Regions from separate parts of the Janthinobacterium sp. Mn2066 genome, predicted to be linked through region 3. Evidence: predicted binding sites of a transcription regulator. Region 3 holds the regulator's gene; each other region holds the start of a gene.

Region 1 (4,298 bases), on a different contig from region 3:
CAGGGTCCGGTGCAAACCCGCTTTCATGATGTCATCGATATGGCCGAATTTCAGCTGCGCGTGCAGCTTGCCGGCAAAGCGCTCCGTATCGGCCGACACATCGTTGCGCAGTTGGCGCAGATTATCGACCACGTCTTCCATGCAGGCAAGTAATGAGCGGGGCATATCGCCGCGCAGCATCAGCAATTCGGCCACGCGCTCGGGCGTGATCACGTCGCGGTAGACCTTGCGGTAGATTTCAAAGCCGGACACGGAGCGCAGCAGGGCCGCCCAGTAATAAAAGTCGCGCTGCTGCACGTCCTTGGCCGCGTCCCTGGCGCCATGGAATTTCACGTCGAGGATGCGCGCCGTATTGTCGGCCCGCTCCAGGAAGGTGCCCAGGCGGATGAAGTGGATCGCTTCATCCTTGAGCATGGTGCCCAGGGTGACGCCGCGCGACAGGTGCGAACGGTATTTCACCCATTCGAAGAACTGGCTGGGATCGCTTTCCAGCAAGTTGCTTTTCAAGCGCTTCTGCATGTCGAGCCAGGTGGCGTTCTGGATTTCCCATACTTCCGTGGTCAGGGTGCCGCGCACGGCCCGGGCATTTTCGCGGGCGGCCGTCAGGCAGGCCATGATGGAGGACGGGTTGTGCGGATCGCGCACCATGAAGTCGAGCACGTCCTGGGTGTGGAAGCGGCCATATTTCTCGTCGTAGGCGCTTTGCAGCTCGGAAATGCCCAAGGTGGCGCGCCAGCCTTGCTCGGCGTCGGCTTCCGATTGGGGCAGCATGGCCGTTTGCATGTTGACGTCCAGCATGCGGGCCGTGTTTTCGGCGCGCTCGGTGTAGCGCGCCATCCAGAATAAATGATCGGCGGTTCTGCTCAGCATTATTGCTCTCCTCCAAACGCCATGGTTTTTTCCAGTATCCAGGTATCCTTGGTGCCGCCGCCCTGCGAGGAATTGACTACCAGCGAGCCTTCGCCCAAGGCCACCCGCGTCAAGCCACCGGGCACCATGGAAATCGTCTTGCCGGACAGCACGAATGGCCGCAAATCGATATGCCGTGGCGCGATGCCATTCTCCACATAGGTGGGGCAGGCCGACAGGGCCAGCGTAGGCTGGGCGATGTAGCCGCCCGGATTGGCCAGCAGGCGCTGGCGGAAATCGTCGATCTGCGCCTTGCTCGAAGCGGGCCCGACCAGCATGCCGTAGCCGCCCGCGCCGTGCACTTCCTTGACGACAAGTTCCGGCAGATTGGCCAGCACATACGACAGGTCGGCCGGTTTGCGGCACTGGTACGTCGGCACGTTGTTCAGTATCGGTTCTTCCGACAAATAAAACTTGATCATGTCGGGCACGTAGGGGTAAATCGACTTGTCGTCGGCCACGCCAGTGCCAATCGCGTTGGCCAGGGTCACGCGGCCGGCGCGGTAGACCGACAGCAGGCCCGGCACGCCCAAGGAAGAATCGGCGCGGAAGGCCAGCGGATCGAGGAAATCGTCGTCGACCCGGCGGTAGATCACGTCGACCCGTTTCGGTCCGCGCGTGGTGCGCATGTAGACGGCATTGTCGTTGACAAACAAATCCTTGCCTTCCACCAGTTCCACCCCCATTTGCTGGGCAAGGAAGGCGTGCTCAAAATAGGCCGAGTTGTACATGCCCGGCGTCATCACGACCACCGTCGGATCGTTGACGCCGATCGGCGCGACCGAGCGCAAGTTGTCGAGCAACATGTCCGGGTAATGATCGACAGGCGCGATCTTGTTGCGCGCAAACAGGTCGGGAAACAGCCGCATCATCATCTTGCGGTCTTCCAGCATGTAGGACACGCCGGACGGCACGCGCAGATTGTCTTCCAGCACATAAAATTCGCCCTGGCCGGCGCGCACGATATCGACCCCGGCGATATGGGCGTAGATGTCGGAGGCCACGGCGATGTCCTGCATTTCAGGCCGGTACTGGGCATTGCGGTAGATTTGCTCGGCGGGAATGATGCCTGTCTTGATGATATTTTGCTCGTGATAAATATCGTGCAAAAACATGTTCAGCGCTTGCACCCGCTGCACCAGGCCCTTTTGCATTTGCGCCCATTCGGTGGCGGGGATGATGCGCGGGATGGTGTCGAAAGGAATCAGCCGTTCCGTGCCGGCATCGTCGCCATACACGGCGAAGGTGATGCCCACGCGGCGGAACAGCAAGTCGGCTTCGGCCCGCTTGCGGGCAATGGTGTCAGGGGATTGCTGTTGCAGCCAGTGGCTGAATTCACGGTAGTGTTCGCGTACCTTGCCATCCGTACCCACTTCATCCGCAGTCATTTCATTAAAAAAATTTGCCATGTTGTGATTTCCCTTGAGCCGTGGACATGGTTAGCTCAGCAGAAATCGTGCCAGCGCGCTAGCGATGGATCGTGTTAAAAACGATCACTTTTGTGGCATGCGCCGCTCTTGCGCACCGCTGTGGTGCGTCACGGGCAGTCATTCAGGGCGGTGGCGCGACAAAGGGCCGGCAATCGATGGGGATATCGAAGATGAAGGTGGTGCCCGTTTCCGGTGCGCTATCGACGGCGACGCTGCCGCCATGGCTTTCGGCCACGTTTTGCACGTAGGGCAGGCCGATGCCCCAGCCAGGCTGCGTGCCCTGATGGTCGCGGCGCAGGTATTCGAAGATGCGGGCCGTCTGTTCCGGCGCGATGGGGCTGCCGGTATTGTGTACGGTCAAGATCATACGCCCGTGTGTTTCTTCTACATGCACGGTAATCGGGCCGTCATCGCCATATTTCACTGCATTGTTGAGCAGGTTTTCCAGTGCGCGCCGCAGCGAATTTTCACACCACCAGCCAGTCACGGACACGCCGGACACGCTGCATTTATCGCCTTGCGGCAAAGTGACCAGGCCGTTGATCTGCGCGCAAACGGTGCGCGCCAGCGACAGGATATCGAATTGCGACAGGGCCAGCGGCAAACACTGGCCCTGCTGGTAGCTGAGCGTATCGAGCAATTCCTCGATCATGGTGTCGAGCCGGTGGCCATGGTCGAGTATCTTGCTTGCCAGGTCGCTGATATTGACCCTTTCCGGGTACCGCTGCAGCAACTGGGCCGCCGTGGTGATGACGGACAGCGGATTGCGCATATCGTGCGACAGCCCGGCCGCGATGCGGCGCTGGAATCCCTCATGCATGGCCGTGAATTCGCGTATCGATTCGCGTATGCCCATGTCGATCGAGGCATTGATGATGCGCCAGTCGTGGCGGCGCAGGGCAATGCCTGCTTCGCGCGCCGCGTCGGCAAAACAGTCGCGGAAGATCTGGTATTCCTGGATCACCTGTTCCGGCCCGTAGCTGGTCATGCGGGCCCGTTCATTACCGTGCACGGCTGGCACATTGCTGTTGCTGGTGGCGTCCTGGCGCGGATGGCCTGGCGTCAGGGCTTCGGCCAGGTTGTCGAAGAAGGAGGGCAGGGTATTGATCAGTATCGGCGTCAGTAACTGGTCTGCGCCCTGCACGGTTGCGCGCACGCGCTGCTCCCAGTTGGTCAGCACGGCCTCGCGCAGTGCAAACAGGCGTTGCACCCGCATGGGTTGGCGGCGCAGGAGGTGCTGATGACTGCTGGCAATGCTCACGCGAACTCCTTGACAGGGTAGGTGATGCGTCTTGCAGTATGCGCTCAATCGGCGGCAGGTGGGAATAATGTCTGTATTAATCAGACAACGGTGATTTGATGTTGATCAAGCCTGTAGCCGCAGGGGCTACAGGCGTGTGGTGCTGGAAGCTTAGAATCCGACTGTTGCGGAAACGGCAAAAGTACGTGGCGACGCCAGCACCAGGCTACCCGCGCCAAACGAGGATACGGCGGAGGCCCAGTAGTTACGGTTGGCAACGTTGTCGATGCGGGCGCGGATGGCCACATCGTGCTCGGCGATGCGCGTCAGGTAGCGCGCGCCCAGGTCGAGCCGGGTCCAGGACGGCAATTGCTTGGTGTTGGCCAGGTCTGCGTACTGGCTGGACGTGTAGATGGTGCGCGCGTTCAAGCTCAGGCCTGGCGCGCCCGGCACGTCCCATTCGGCGCCCGCGCTCAGCTGCGTTTGCGGTGCGCCGATCACTTTCTTGCCATCATTGCCGGCGATGCCCGTATCGCTTTGCCTGGTGTCCAGCCAGGTCAGGCCGCCCAGCAGGCGCACGCCATTCACCGGCATGCCGAACACGGACAATTCCAGCCCCTGGTTGCGTTGCTGGCCAAACAGGCCCGCTTCGGTGCCGCGGATGGCCAGCAGCGGCACATCGGTACTGAACAGGGCGGCGCTCATGCCCAGCTTGCCGC
Region 2 (4,298 bases), on a different contig from region 3:
ATGGCATCGACGGCGGCGCGCGTGTCGAAGTAGTCTAGCTGGGTGCCCGGCAAGGGTTTGCGGTGCAAGGTGTTCATAGTGAGGCTCTTTGCTGTGCTCATTAAGTGCGGTCTTTGATGGGGACAAATGCCAGGTCTTCCGGGCCGACATAATTGGCGCTCGGGCGAATGATCTTGTTGTCGATGCGCTGCTCGATGATATGGGCGGCCCAGCCCGAGGTGCGCGAGATGACGAACAGCGGCGTAAACATCGCCGTCGGCACGCCCATCATGTGGTACGACACCGCCGAGAACCAGTCCAGGTTCGGGAACATGTTCTTGATTTCCCACATCACCGATTCCAGGCGCTCGGCGATGTCGAACATCTTGGTCGATCCCGCTTCCAGCGACAGATTGCGCGCCACTTCCTTGATGACGACGTTGCGCGGGTCCGAGATCGTGTACACCGGGTGGCCGAAACCGATCACCACTTCCTTGTTGGCGACGCGCTCGCGGATGTCCGCTTCTGCTTCGTCGGCGTTGTCGTAGCGTTTTTGAATCTCCAGCGCCACTTCATTCGCGCCGCCGTGTTTCGGTCCGCGCAAGGCGCCAATCGCGCCCGTGATGGCCGAATGGATGTCCGAACCCGTGCCGGCGATCACGCGGCTGGTGAAGGTGGAGGCGTTGAATTCATGTTCCGCATACAGGATCAAGGACGTATGCATGGCTTTTTCCCACGATGCCGACGGCTTTACGCCATGCAGCAGGTGCAGGAAGTGGCCACCAATCGAGTCGTCGTCCGTTTCCACTTCGATGCGCTTGCCATTATGGCTGTAGTGGTACCAGTACAGCAGCATGGAGCCGAACGAGGCCATCAGGCGGTCGGCGATATCGCGCGCGCCCGGTGCGTTATGGTCGTCTTTTTCAGGCAAGGTGCAGCCAAGCACCGACACGCCCGTGCGCATCACGTCCATCGGGTGGGCGGCGGCCGGCAAGGCTTCCAGCGCCAGCTTGACGGCGGACGGCAAGCCGCGCAGGGATTTCAATTTGGCCTTGTAGCCTTTCAGCTCGGCGACGGTCGGCAGCTTGCCATGCACCAGCAGGTAGGCGATTTCCTCGAACTCGCAGCTGTCGGCCACGTCCAGGATGTCATAGCCGCGGTAGTGCAAATCGTTGCCGGTTTTGCCAACCGAGCACAAGGCCGTGTTACCGGCAGTGACGCCGGACAGGGCGACGGATTTTTTAGGCTTGAAAGTGGCGGCTTGTGGTGCGGTCATGGTCTTCTCCAAAATATAGTAATGATTACTTTTTCTGCGCGGCGAATAATGCGTCCAGCTTTTGCTCGAATTCGTGGTAATTGATCGATTCATACAGCTCCATGCGCGTCTGCATGGTGTCGACCACGTTCTTTTGCGTGCCGTCGCGGCGCAGCGAGGTGTAGACGTTTTCCGCCGCCTTGTTCATGGCGCGAAAGGCCGACAAGGGATACAGCGCCAGGCCCACGTGGGCGCTGCGCAGTTCGTCCAGGGTGAACAGCGGCGTGGCGCCAAATTCGGTGATATTGGCCAGGATCGGCACATTGACGGCCTTGGCAAACGTGGCATACATATCGAGATCGGTAATCGCTTCCGGGAAGATCATGTCGGCGCCCGCTTCGACGCAGGCGATGGCGCGTTCCAGCGCCGCGTCCAGGCCATCGACGGCCAGTGCATCGGTACGCGCCATGATGACGAAGTTCGGATCGGTGCGCGCATCGACGGCGGCCTTGATGCGGTCGACCATTTCTTCCTTGCTCACGATTTCCTTGCCCGGACGATGACCGCAGCGCTTGGCGCCCACCTGGTCTTCGATATGCAGCGCGGCCGCGCCAAACTTGATCATCGATTTCACGGTGCGCGCCACATTGAAGGCGGATGAACCGAAGCCCGTGTCGGCGTCGACCAGCAGCGGCAGGTCGCATACGTCGGTGATACGGCGGATATCGGTCAGCACGTCATCCAGGCTGGAAATGCCCAGGTCGGGCAAGCCCAGCGAGCCGGCCGCGACGCCGCCGCCGGACAGATAAATGGCCTTGAAGCCGGCGCGCTTGGCCAGCAGGGCGTGGTTGGCGTTGATGGCGCCGACCACTTGCAATGGGGATTCTTCCTGGACGGCCTTGCGGAACGCTGCACCTGCGGAGTATAGACTCATGTGTTCACCTATGGAATGTCGAATGTTTCATGGACTTGCTATATGGAACAGTATTGCAATTGCCGTGCCAGCCACTTGGCCGAACACTGCGCAAGTGGTGTCACAGAGGGAGAATAGCGCCAGCACGCACAAATACAAGGGATAGAGGCGGGATAAGTGCACACGGGCGATGTGACAATTCCATCGTCATGCATTTCAAAAATGTTTCATGGAGAAACATTGAAACACATTGAAACGTCGATTGAAATCAAACAGGAGACGCAGATGGCAGCGCGGCCAACAAAGTGCTGGCCGCGCAGGATGGCAGACAGGCGGCAAGCGCCGGCTGCCCCGGAGTCACTGAACCGTATCAGGCCAGCCGCACCAGCGGGTTGGCGATGATGTTATCGACCTGGCGGATCGCTTCGTCGCAGGCGGCAGCGATGGCCTCGTCCTCATCGTCGCGCACGAATTGCATGGTCGAGCCTTCGAACACTTCCACCCCGTCGGCGCCGGCGCGTTCGATATCGCAGCTGGCCGACCATTTGCCGTCACCGGTAGGCACGGCCAAAGGAACGATCTCCCAGCCTTTATAATGAATTTTGGAACTGTTGCTCATGGGTGGCCTCCTTGCGGGTAGTTGAATCAAGCTTCCTGGTGAGGGAAATCCTAGCATGAAGCACGGCCGGCCGCGATGTGTTTCAGCGGAAGCGCGCCAGCCAGCTAAACAATTTACACCAGATCAAGGACGCAGCAGATTGTCCACCTCGATTTTCGCCACTTCAAAACCGGCCACATAGGCCGCTTCGGGGTCGGCATGGCCGCCCAGGGTGCGGCTGCGACTCACTTCCAGTGCATCGGATTGGCCGTCGCGCTGCAAGCGGTAGCTGAAATCCCATAAATCGTCATTGTCCTTTTGCGGCGTCACTGAAATCGTAAAACCGCGGTACTGTTCGTTGCGTGCTGTGGTGTCAGGCATGGTTTTCCTCTTTCTCCTAAGCTGGTACAGACGAGATTAGCACGCGGCGCGGATCAGGGTGCGCACGACAGCTAGCCATCCCTTTATTTGCTTTTCGCATATCGAGAGCGCATTTTTAGCATTTTCTTATCCGGCTGTGGCGATATAATGACCATCCCTGTCACGGACCCAGCCTTTCCCTGCCGCCACGATGAATCCACAAATCCAAGCTTTCTTCGATCCTGCCACCGCCACCGTGACCTATGTCGTGTATGCGGCCGATGGCGGCGAATGCGCCATCATCGATTCCGTGCTCGACTACGACCCGAAAGCGGGCCGCACCTCGACCACTTCGGCCGACAAGGTAGTCGCTTTCGTGCGCCAGCATGGCTTGCAATGCCGCTGGCTGCTGGAAACCCATGCGCATGCGGACCACCTGTCGGCCGCGCCCTATCTGCAGCAGCAGCTGGGTGGCGACGTGGCCATCGGCGCGGCCATCCAGACGGTGCAGCAAGCGTTTTCCCAGGTCTATCACCAGGATGGCGCGCAGGCGGACGGCTCGCAGTTCGATCAATTATTTGCGCCCGACCAGGTCTTCCACATCGGCGAGCTGGAAGTGCGCGCGCTGCACGTGCCTGGCCATACGCCGGCCGACCTGGCGTACCAGATCGGCGACGCCGTCTTCGTGGGCGACACCCTGTTCATGCCCGACGTGGGTTCGGCCCGCTGCGATTTTCCCGGCGGCTCGGCGACCCTGCTCTATCGCTCCGTGCAGCGCTTGCTGTCGCTGCCGCCGCAAACGCGGCTGTTCATGTGCCACGACTATCCGCCCAACGGCCGTCCGCCGCGCTGGGAAGTGACGGTGGCCGAACAGCGGGCCAGCAATATCCACCTGCACGACGGCGTCACGGAAGCGCAGTTCGTGGCCATGCGCACGGCGCGCGACCGGACCCTGGACATGCCGACCCTGATCCTGCCCGCCATCCAGGTCAATATCAATGCCGGCAAGCTGCCGGAGCCGGAAGAAAATGGCGTGCGCTACTTGAAAATACCGCTGAACGCGATCTAGGCAAGGGCGCGCCCGCACCTTGCCAGCACAGGCGGTGCAGCGCTATGCCGGCTGCGCCCGCCGCCACAACTGGCGCTGGCCGATGCTCAGGCGTTCCATCTCGCCGGCGGCCAGCAGCCGCTCC
Region 3 (4,298 bases):
AAAAGGCCGATTCCGAAAAGGAAGCCGTGATCACCGCCGAGCGTGGCCACGTGGATGATGTCAAGCAGGTGCGCACCCTGACGGGCAATGTGGTGCTGGTCAAGGGCACCCTGACCATGAAAGCAGGCCGCGCCCAGATCACGGAAGATGCGCAGGGCTACCAATTCATCATTTTCTGGGCGGAAGCGGGCAAGCTGGCCACCTTCCGCCAGAAGCGCGATGGCGAAGGCGATTTGTGGGTGGAGGGCGAGGCCGAACGCGTGGAATACAATAACAAGACGGAAGTGGTGAAGCTGTTCTCGAAAGCCAAGCTGACGCGCCTGGAAGGCACGAAGCCGACCGACGTCGTCAACGGCGCCTTCATTTCTTATGACAGCCGCAAAGAAGAATTCCAGATGGAAAATACGGAGAGTGGCAATAACACGCCGGGCGGCGGTAGCGTGCGCATGGTGATCCAGCCGAAAAACAAGGCGCCTGCTGCGTCTACGCCGGCGGCATCGGCCCCGGCCACGCCTGCGCCAGGAAAGAAATAATGGAAAATATACGCTGCGGCAGCACCCTGATCGTGAAAGGGCTGCAAAAAACCTATGGCAAGCGCCAGGTCGTGCATGATGTCTCGCTGCAAGTCGAATGCGGCGAAGTGGTCGGCTTGCTGGGCCCCAACGGCGCCGGCAAGACCACCTCGTTCTATATGATCGTCGGCCTGGTGCCGTCGGACGGCGGCACCATCGATATCAGCGGCGTGGACATTTCCAGCCTGCCGATTCATCGCCGCGCGCAGATGGGCTTGTCGTATCTGCCGCAGGAAGCGTCGGTGTTCCGCAAGCTGACGGTGGAAGACAATATCCGCGCCGTGCTGGAAATCCAGACCGTCGAAGGCCGTCCCTTGAAAAAGGCGGAAATCGAAGAACGCCTGAATACCTTGCTGGCCGACTTGCAGATTGAAAAGCTGCGCGAAAACCCGGCCCTGTCACTATCCGGTGGCGAGCGCCGCCGGGTGGAAATTGCCCGCGCGCTGGCCACCGATCCCCGCTTCGTGCTGCTCGACGAACCGTTTGCCGGCGTCGACCCGATCGCCGTGATCGAGATCCAGCGCATCGTGCGTTTCTTGAAGGAGCGCAATATCGGCGTGCTGATCACCGATCATAATGTGCGCGAAACGCTGGGTATTTGCGACCGCGCCTACATCATCAACCAGGGTTCGGTGCTGGCGTCGGGACGTCCCGATGACATCATCGCCAACGAGTCGGTACGCCGGGTCTATCTGGGCGAACACTTCCGTATGTGAGCCAATGAAACAATCATTGCAGCTGCGCACTTCGCAGCACTTGGCATTGACGCCGCAGTTGCAACAATCGATACGCCTGTTGCAACTGTCCACACTGGAATTGCACCAAGAGCTGGAACAACTGCTGACGGATAACCCGCTGCTTGAGCGTCTCGACGATCCGCTCGATCGTTCGCTGCGCCTGCTGTCCGACGGCGCCTTGAGCTCCACCGCCGCGCCGGCCGAAGCGCCGCCCCAGCCACCGAGCCAGGAAACACCGGCAGCGCCGGCCGAGGCCGATGGCTATGAGGGCGATGCGGGCGAAGCCACGGCGGCGCCGGACACGGGCGACAGTGACTGGAGCGAAGCGAGCCGGGGCAGGGCGCCCGAGGACGACGATGCGCGTCCGCAACTCGAAGCCCATCACTGCACCTTGCGCGAGCACCTGATGGAACAGATGCGCGTGACGGTGCTGGAATTGCGCGACCGCGCGCTGGTTGAGCTGATCATCGACGCGCTCGACGACAATGGCTACCTGGACGAGTCGCTCGACGATATCCTGGCGCGCCTGCCGGAAGAGCTCGACATCGACGCCGATGAGCTGCGCACGGCCCTGGTGCTGCTGCAAAGTTTCGATCCGCCGGGCGTGGGGGCGCGCAATGCCGCCGAATGCCTGGCCCTGCAAATCCGCCGCCTGCCAAATATTGCCCTGGTAACAAGACGCATGGCCTTGGCCATCGTCGAAAAACACCTGGCCTGGTTTGCCCAGCGCGACTTCAACAAACTGAAAAAAGCCCTCAATTGCGACGAGGAAGACTTGCGTGAAGCACAAGCAGTGATTCGCCAGTGCAACCCGCATCCGGGCGCCGTGTTTGCCTCCGACGTGTCTGATTATGTGGTGCCGGACGTGGTGGTCAAGCGCGGCCGCAATGGCTGGCAAGTGACTTTGAACAACGATGTCATGCCGCGCCTGCGGGTCAACGCCATGTATGCGAACCTGCTCAAGCAGGGCAAGGGCGAGGGCGCGATGGGCGTACAGTTGCAGGAAGCCAAGTGGCTGATCAAGAATATGCGCCAGCGTTTCGATACGATACTGCGCGTGGCGCAAGCGATAGTAGAACGACAAAAGAATTTTTTCTCGCACGGCGCCGTCGCCATGCGCCCCCTTGTGCTCCGCGAAATAGCTGATACACTGGGTTTACACGAGAGTACTATCTCGCGGGTAACAACCCAAAAGTACATGCTGACCCCGCATGGCATGTTTGAGTTGAAATATTTTTTTGGTAGCCATGTCGCCACCGAAGCGGGGGGCGAGGCATCGTCAACGGCGATACGGGCACTGATCGTGCAACTGACAGGAGCAGAAGACACAAAAAATCCTTTATCCGACAGTAAGATTGCGGACATGCTGGGGGAACAGGGCATGGTGATTGCGCGACGTACTGTTGCCAAATACCGGGAAGCGTTGAAAATTCCGCCAGTGAGCCTGCGTAAGTCTTTGTAGTTTTTTCGGTTCCTCTACGGGTCGGATACGATGGACTCCGCACGAACCTGATCATCTTTAGGAGTGTGTATGAATCTCACCATCAGCGGACATCATCTTGAAGTGACACCAGCCATCCGTGAATACGTACAAACGAAACTGGAGCGTGTGAAACGTCATTTCGATCAAGTTATCGATATTGCCGTGATTCTGACCGTCGACAACCTCAAAGAGAAAGCAAAACGTCAAAAGGCCGAAGTCAATTTGCGTCTGAGCGGCAAGACCGTGTATGTGGAAAGCCTGGCGCAAGACCTGTACGCCGCCATCGATACCCTGATCGACAAGCTGGACCGGCAGGTGATGAAATACAAAACCAAAGTGCAAGGGCACGGTAAAGAGGCGATCAAGCATCTGCCAGACAACACAGAAGAAGCCGCTATCGCCGTGTAAGGCCAGCCGCTTCCCACCGTTGTGATCAAAACTAAGGGCGCATATGCGCCCTTTTTTGCGCCTGTTTTTTGCGTTTATTTATTTCTCAGGTGCGTTCCCGATGACGCAATACCACCCGTTCACTCGCACTGAAATACTGCGCCAGACGCTCTGCCATGTAGACGGAACGGTGTTGTCCCCCTGTGCAACCGAGGGCCACGGTCAGGTAGCTGCGGTTGTCGGACTTGAAGGACGGCAACCACTTTTCGATAAAGGCGCGTATGTCGCCCAGCAATTCAATCGCGCTGGGCTGGGCGTCGAGGAAGGCGATCACGGGTCCATCGCGGCCATCGAGCGGGCGCAGGCTCAGGTCATAATAGGGATTGGGCAAGGCCCGCACGTCGAAGACGAAATCGGCGTCGAGCGGCACGCCCAGCTTGAAGGCAAACGATTCGAAAAACAGGGTCAGCGGCGCGCGTTCGGAAGCGACGATATCCTTGATCCAGGCGCGCAGCTTGTTCGCGCTCAATTCGGACGTATCGATCAGGTGACCGAGCTGTTCGATGGCCGACAGGCGTTCGCGCTCTTCCGAAATGCATTCGATCAAGGTGCGGCGGCTGGCCGGATTCTGGTTGGGGCGCAATTCGTGCGACAGCGGATGGCTGCGCCGCGTTTCAGAAAAGCGCGCCACCAGGGCATGCGTGGTGGCCGTCAGGAACATGACCTTGACATCATGTCCCTGGTCGCGCAGCAGGGCCACATTATGCGGCAGGCTGACCAGCGATTCGGCGCTGCGCGCATCGACGGCCACGGCCAGTTGCGGCGTGCCTTCATCGAGCAGGGTTTGTACCAGGCTGGGCAGCAGGGCGGGCGGCAGGTTGTCGACGCAATAATAGCCGGCATCTTCCAGCACATTGAGTGCGACAGATTTACCGGAGCCGGATATTCCGGTGATAAGGACGATATGCATAGGGCCGATCATACAATAAAGATCGCTTCCATGCCCTTGCTGCCACTATCTTTACAAATTATTGCAACTTGAGTACGGCATTGTTTGCATCAGATCTTATGGTTGAGGGCAAGCTGGCCAGCGACTCAATTTGGGGTCTGACCCGCCGG
Region 4 (4,298 bases), on a different contig from region 3:
GGCGCTGGGCGCCCGGCTGGGCCATAACACCTACAGCGCAGGCGCCTTGCTCGATCCGCCCCTGACCCGCATCGGCCGCAATAGCATCGTCGGCCATGACGCGGTAGTGTTTGCGCATGTGATCGAGGGCGACAGGCTGGAATTGAAGCCGGTGGTGATCGGTGACGGCGTGACCATCGGCGCGCATGCCGTGATCATGGCCGGTGCCCGTATCGGCGATGGCGCCATCATTTCCGTGGGCGCCGTGCTGACCAAGGATAGCGTGGTGGGGGCGGGCGAAATCTGGGGCGGCATGCCGGCGCGCCTGCTGAAAAAAACGGCCGCCGCAAGCGATGCGGCGGCTTCCTGACGCCTCAGCGCATGGTTCAGCTTTTGCGGCGGTTCAGGCATAAGCCCATCAATCCCAGGCCCAGCAAGGCCAGCGTGCCCGGTTCGGCCACCTGCACGGCGCGGGGAAAGATGGTGAGGTCCACGCTGTTGACCGTATTCAAGGTCAAGGTGTAGTTGCCGGCCACCAGGTTGTTGGTGAGGGCCGTGTACGTCCCGCCGCAAGCGGTGCCGATGCCGGTGCCCGTTGGCGCGCCGCAGGCGAGCGGATCATAGGTCAGCAGATTGCCGCTGGTGAGGGTATTGGCGGAAAAATTCATGTTCAGGTCGGCTGCATCGGCCAGTTCCGTGCCGCCCGTAATGCCGGAACCGGCGACGCCGTCCGGTGACCAGTTGAAGACGGTTTGGCCCAGCGCATTGGTAATCGTAAAGCTGACCGACATATTGGCGGTCGAAGACGATCCCGGGCCGGCCAGCGCATCGAGATAGACCTGCATGAAGGGCGCCGCCTGGAAATTGAACAGGATCGTGGCGCCGGGCGCGCCCACCACGAAATTGACGGACAGGCCCGTGTTCGAGCCATTGCGCCCGGACGCGTCGGCGCTGCCCGTATCGAATAAAAAGGCTTCGGCGACGTTGACCGTGTGGGTACTTGTCGCTCCCGGTGGAAATGGTGGAATTTGCGAGCTGACAATCTGTGCATCGCCGCGCGAATAGGCGGCGTTGCCCTGGCCTTGTTGCGTGAAATTGTTTTGTCCCTTGGTGACGGCGCCCAGCGCGGATTGCGGCGCATCGACAAAGCCATTGCCGCCCCGGATCACGCTGCTGCCATTGAGCGTGGCCGTCGAGCGTGAAATGTCGGTGTTGCCCGCGACGGAGATGACGCCGGTGGGATTGGTGATGGTGAGGCCAAAAATATTATTGTAGGAATAGCCGTAGGCGGAGGCTTGCGCGCCGCCGCTGGCGCTGGCCATGATGAGGCCACTGAGGGCGATGGGAAGCAGGGCGCGGGAAAGATAGCTCATGTGAAATCCTCGTCGAGTAAGTTGCTCAGGTGGCTGTTGCCGCCGTGGTGGGGGGGCTACCATGCTGAATGAGCAATTTTCTTGCCAGAAGATATTTGTTCTTTTAAATCAATGATTTACAAAATGCAAGGCTCCATTTCCCGGGTGCCCGGGCGTGCACATGTAAAGAATGCCGACAAGCCCCTGTTGATACGGAGCGTAGGCGAGGCGTGGTGCGTGCCCCGTCCCTGTTCCCTGGTGTTTTTCAAACGGTGATCTTGCGGCGGCGGGCATAGCACAGGCCCGCCAGGCCCAGGCCCAGCAAGGCGAGGGTGCCCGGTTCCGGCACGGCCAGCACCTTGACCAGGTCGACGCTTTCCACGGCATTCAGGGTCAGGGTATAGCTGCCGGCGAGCAGCGGATTGGTCAGTGCCGCATAAAAGCTGCCGCACGCCGTGCCCACGCCGGTGCCTGTGGGCGTGCCGCAGCCCATGGGATCATAGGTGGCCAAGTTGCCACGCGTCAGGAAATTGGTCGATAAATTGGTATTCAGGTCGGCGCCATCGGCCGTTTCCGTGCCCCCCATGATGCCGGAGCCGACCACGCCATCGGGCGCCCAGTTGAACATGGTGTTGCCGGCTGCATCGGTAATGGTGAAGGAAAACACCAGGTTGGCGGTGGAGGAAGAGCCTATGCCGATATCGCTGTTCAGGAAGACCTGCATGAACGGATGGGCCTGGAAATTGAAAGACAAGGTAGCGCTGGGTGAACCGACCACGAAGTTGACGGAGAATCCCGTATTCGAGCCGTTGCGGCCCGATGCGTCAGCCGAACCGGCGCTATCGAGGTGGGCTTCAGCCACGTTGACGGCTTGCGTACTGGCCGCGCCCGGAGGGAAGGAGGGAAACTGGGTGCTGACGATTTGCGAATCGCCGCGCGAATACGTGCCGCTCGCTCCCTGCTGCGTAAAATCGTTTTCTCCCTTGGTGACGGCACCCAGGGCTGCTTGTGGCGTATCGACGATGCCGGAACCGCCCTGGATGACGCTCGCGCCGTTCAAGGTGGCCGTGCCGCGCGAGATATTGCTGCTGCTGGCGACCGTGATGGAACCGGTGGGATTGGTGATGACCAGCCCAAAGATATTGTCGTAGGAATAGCCGTAGGCGCCTGCCTGGGCGTTGCCGGCGGCGCACAGCATGGCCAGCGCAGCTGCCGCCGGGAGAAGTTTGAGTTGAGCCAGTTTCATTTGGAATACCTCGTGGTGTTTGCTTGCCGTTTAAAAGAGTCTGAGCCCTGTCCTTGGGTGGGACAGCTGTCCATGCAGTCGCTAAAGCGGCTTTCATGCCAGTACTGCCAGTGCCTTGTAAATCAGGCACTTGGGTCGGTTTTATTGATTTTCAGCAGGTATGAAGCGCATGCCTGTAAAGAAAGCCGACGCGCATAAAAAAGGCGAGGAAGCCCTCGCCCGTCGCCCCGCGCAAGCTGCTGTCAGGCCGTGAGTTTGCGGCGGCTGGAATAGCACAGGCCGGCAAGACCGAGGCCCAGCAAGGCCAGGGTGCCTGGTTCTGGCATGGGCGCCACTTTCACCAGATCGACGCTTTCCACCGCGTTCAGGGTCAAGGTGTAGTTGCCGGCTACCAGGGTATTGGTCAGGGCCGCAAAGGTCCCGCCGCACGCCGTGCCCACGCCCGTTCCCGTGGGCGCGCCGCAGCCTGTCGGGTCATAGGTGAACAGATTGCCGCGGGTCAGGAAGTTGGTCGACAGATTGGTATTCAGGTTGGCGCCGTCGGCCGTTTCCGTACCACCCGTGATGCCGGAGCCGAGCAGGCCATCGGGCGCCCAGTTGAACACGGTGATGCCGGCCGCATTGGTGATGCTGAAAGTCACCACCAGGTTGGCCGTGGCCGATGAGCCGGGACCGACGTCGCCGTTCAGGAAGACTTGCATGAACGGGTTGGCCAGGAAATTGAAGGCCAGGGTGGCCGTCGGCGAACCGACCACGAAGTTGACGGAAAAGCCCGTGGTGGAACCATTGCGGCCCGAGGCGTCGGCCGTGCCGGGGCTGTCGAGATGCGCTTCGGCCACGTTGACCGCCTGCGTGGTCGTGGCGCCCGGCGGGAAGGGCGGGAACTGGGTGCTGACGATTTGCGCATCGCCGCGTGCGTAGGTGCCGTTCGGCCCCTGTTGCGTGAAGTCGTTCTCGCCCTTGGTGACGGCGCCCAGGGCCGCTTGCGGCGAGTCGAGTATGCCGGAACCGCCGTTGATGATGCTGGTGCCGTTCAAGGTGGAGGTACTGCGCGAGATATTGGTGGTGCTGGCCACCGTGACGATCCCCGTTGGATTGGTGATGGTCAGGCCGAAGATGTTGTCGTAGGAATAGCCGTAGGCGCCTGCCTGGGCGCTGCCGGCGGCGCACAGCATGGCCAGCGCCGCCGCTGCCGGAAGAAGTTTCAGTTGAGACAGTTTCATTTTGCTTACCTCATTCATCTGCTTGCTGGTGGAAGAAAGTCTGACCCGGATCCTGTGCGCAAATGCGCATGCGGGAGTTAAAGCGACTTCCATGCCAAGGCTTGCATGGCCTTGTAAATCAAGGACTTGAAGGAGGAATATTGATTTTAGGCAGGTATTGCGCACGACGCTGTAAGAAAAGCCGACGCGCTGTGGCAGGCTAGGACGTCAGCAGTGCGTGCATGCGCGCTTGCAAGCGTTGTGCGGGGGCATATTCGTGGAAGGCGGCTGCCAGCTGCCGCGCAGCGTGCCTGGCCCGGGCGCTGTCGAGCAGGCGGGTGGCGGCATGGCGCAGCGCCGCCTCGCGCAAGCGGTCGGCGCGCAGCAGCAGTCCGGCGCCGGCGTGGGCAATGGCGTGCATGTTCAGGAATTGATCGAGATTGCCGGCGATGCCGATCACGGGCACGCCCGCCGTCAGCGCTTGCTGGCTGGTGGGACTGCCGCCATTGCAGATGACCA

Evidence for each region. Region 3 encodes sigma-54, which starts transcription at its own class of promoters, with help from an activator protein. Its sites were predicted from a motif close to TGGCANGNAANCTGCTTT; they were not measured.
Region 1: ACL9RI_RS12170 (circularly permuted type 2 ATP-grasp protein) is a predicted target of sigma-54. The motif match lies at 2,354-2,371, and genes of this name have one in related genera.
Region 2: prpB (methylisocitrate lyase) is a predicted target of sigma-54. The motif match lies at 2,221-2,238, and genes of this name have one in related genera.
Region 4: ACL9RI_RS08680 (EDSAP-1 family PEP-CTERM protein) is a predicted target of sigma-54. The motif match lies at 1,422-1,439, and genes of this name have one in related genera.

The regions. Positions count from the first base shown of each region.
Region 1 is NZ_JBMOUF010000005.1:376,136-380,433, forward strand. Features, by position in the region: gene ACL9RI_RS12165 (alpha-E domain-containing protein) at 1-870, opposite strand, end outside; gene ACL9RI_RS12170 (circularly permuted type 2 ATP-grasp protein) at 870-2,318, opposite strand; gene ACL9RI_RS12175 (sensor histidine kinase) at 2,461-3,600, opposite strand; gene ACL9RI_RS12180 (TonB-dependent receptor) at 3,751-4,298, opposite strand, start outside.
Region 2 is NZ_JBMOUF010000002.1:104,732-109,029, reverse strand. Features, by position in the region: gene acnD (Fe/S-dependent 2-methylisocitrate dehydratase AcnD) at 1-77, opposite strand, end outside; gene prpC (bifunctional 2-methylcitrate synthase/citrate synthase) at 101-1,255, opposite strand; gene prpB (methylisocitrate lyase) at 1,281-2,168, opposite strand; gene ACL9RI_RS03815 (hypothetical protein) at 2,518-2,766, opposite strand; gene ACL9RI_RS03810 (hypothetical protein) at 2,890-3,126, opposite strand; gene ACL9RI_RS03805 (MBL fold metallo-hydrolase) at 3,317-4,174, shown strand; gene ACL9RI_RS03800 (hypothetical protein) at 4,217-4,298, opposite strand, start outside.
Region 3 is NZ_JBMOUF010000006.1:181,859-186,156, reverse strand. Features, by position in the region: gene lptA (lipopolysaccharide transport periplasmic protein LptA) at 1-533, shown strand, start outside; gene lptB (LPS export ABC transporter ATP-binding protein) at 533-1,288, shown strand; gene ACL9RI_RS13360 (RNA polymerase factor sigma-54) at 1,293-2,771, shown strand; gene hpf (ribosome hibernation-promoting factor, HPF/YfiA family) at 2,841-3,200, shown strand; gene rapZ (RNase adapter RapZ) at 3,286-4,149, opposite strand.
Region 4 is NZ_JBMOUF010000004.1:37,846-42,143, reverse strand. Features, by position in the region: gene ACL9RI_RS08685 (acyltransferase) at 1-349, shown strand, start outside; gene ACL9RI_RS08680 (EDSAP-1 family PEP-CTERM protein) at 366-1,352, opposite strand; gene ACL9RI_RS08675 (EDSAP-1 family PEP-CTERM protein) at 1,597-2,577, opposite strand; gene ACL9RI_RS08670 (EDSAP-1 family PEP-CTERM protein) at 2,820-3,800, opposite strand; gene ACL9RI_RS08665 (nucleotide disphospho-sugar-binding domain-containing protein) at 4,000-4,298, opposite strand, start outside.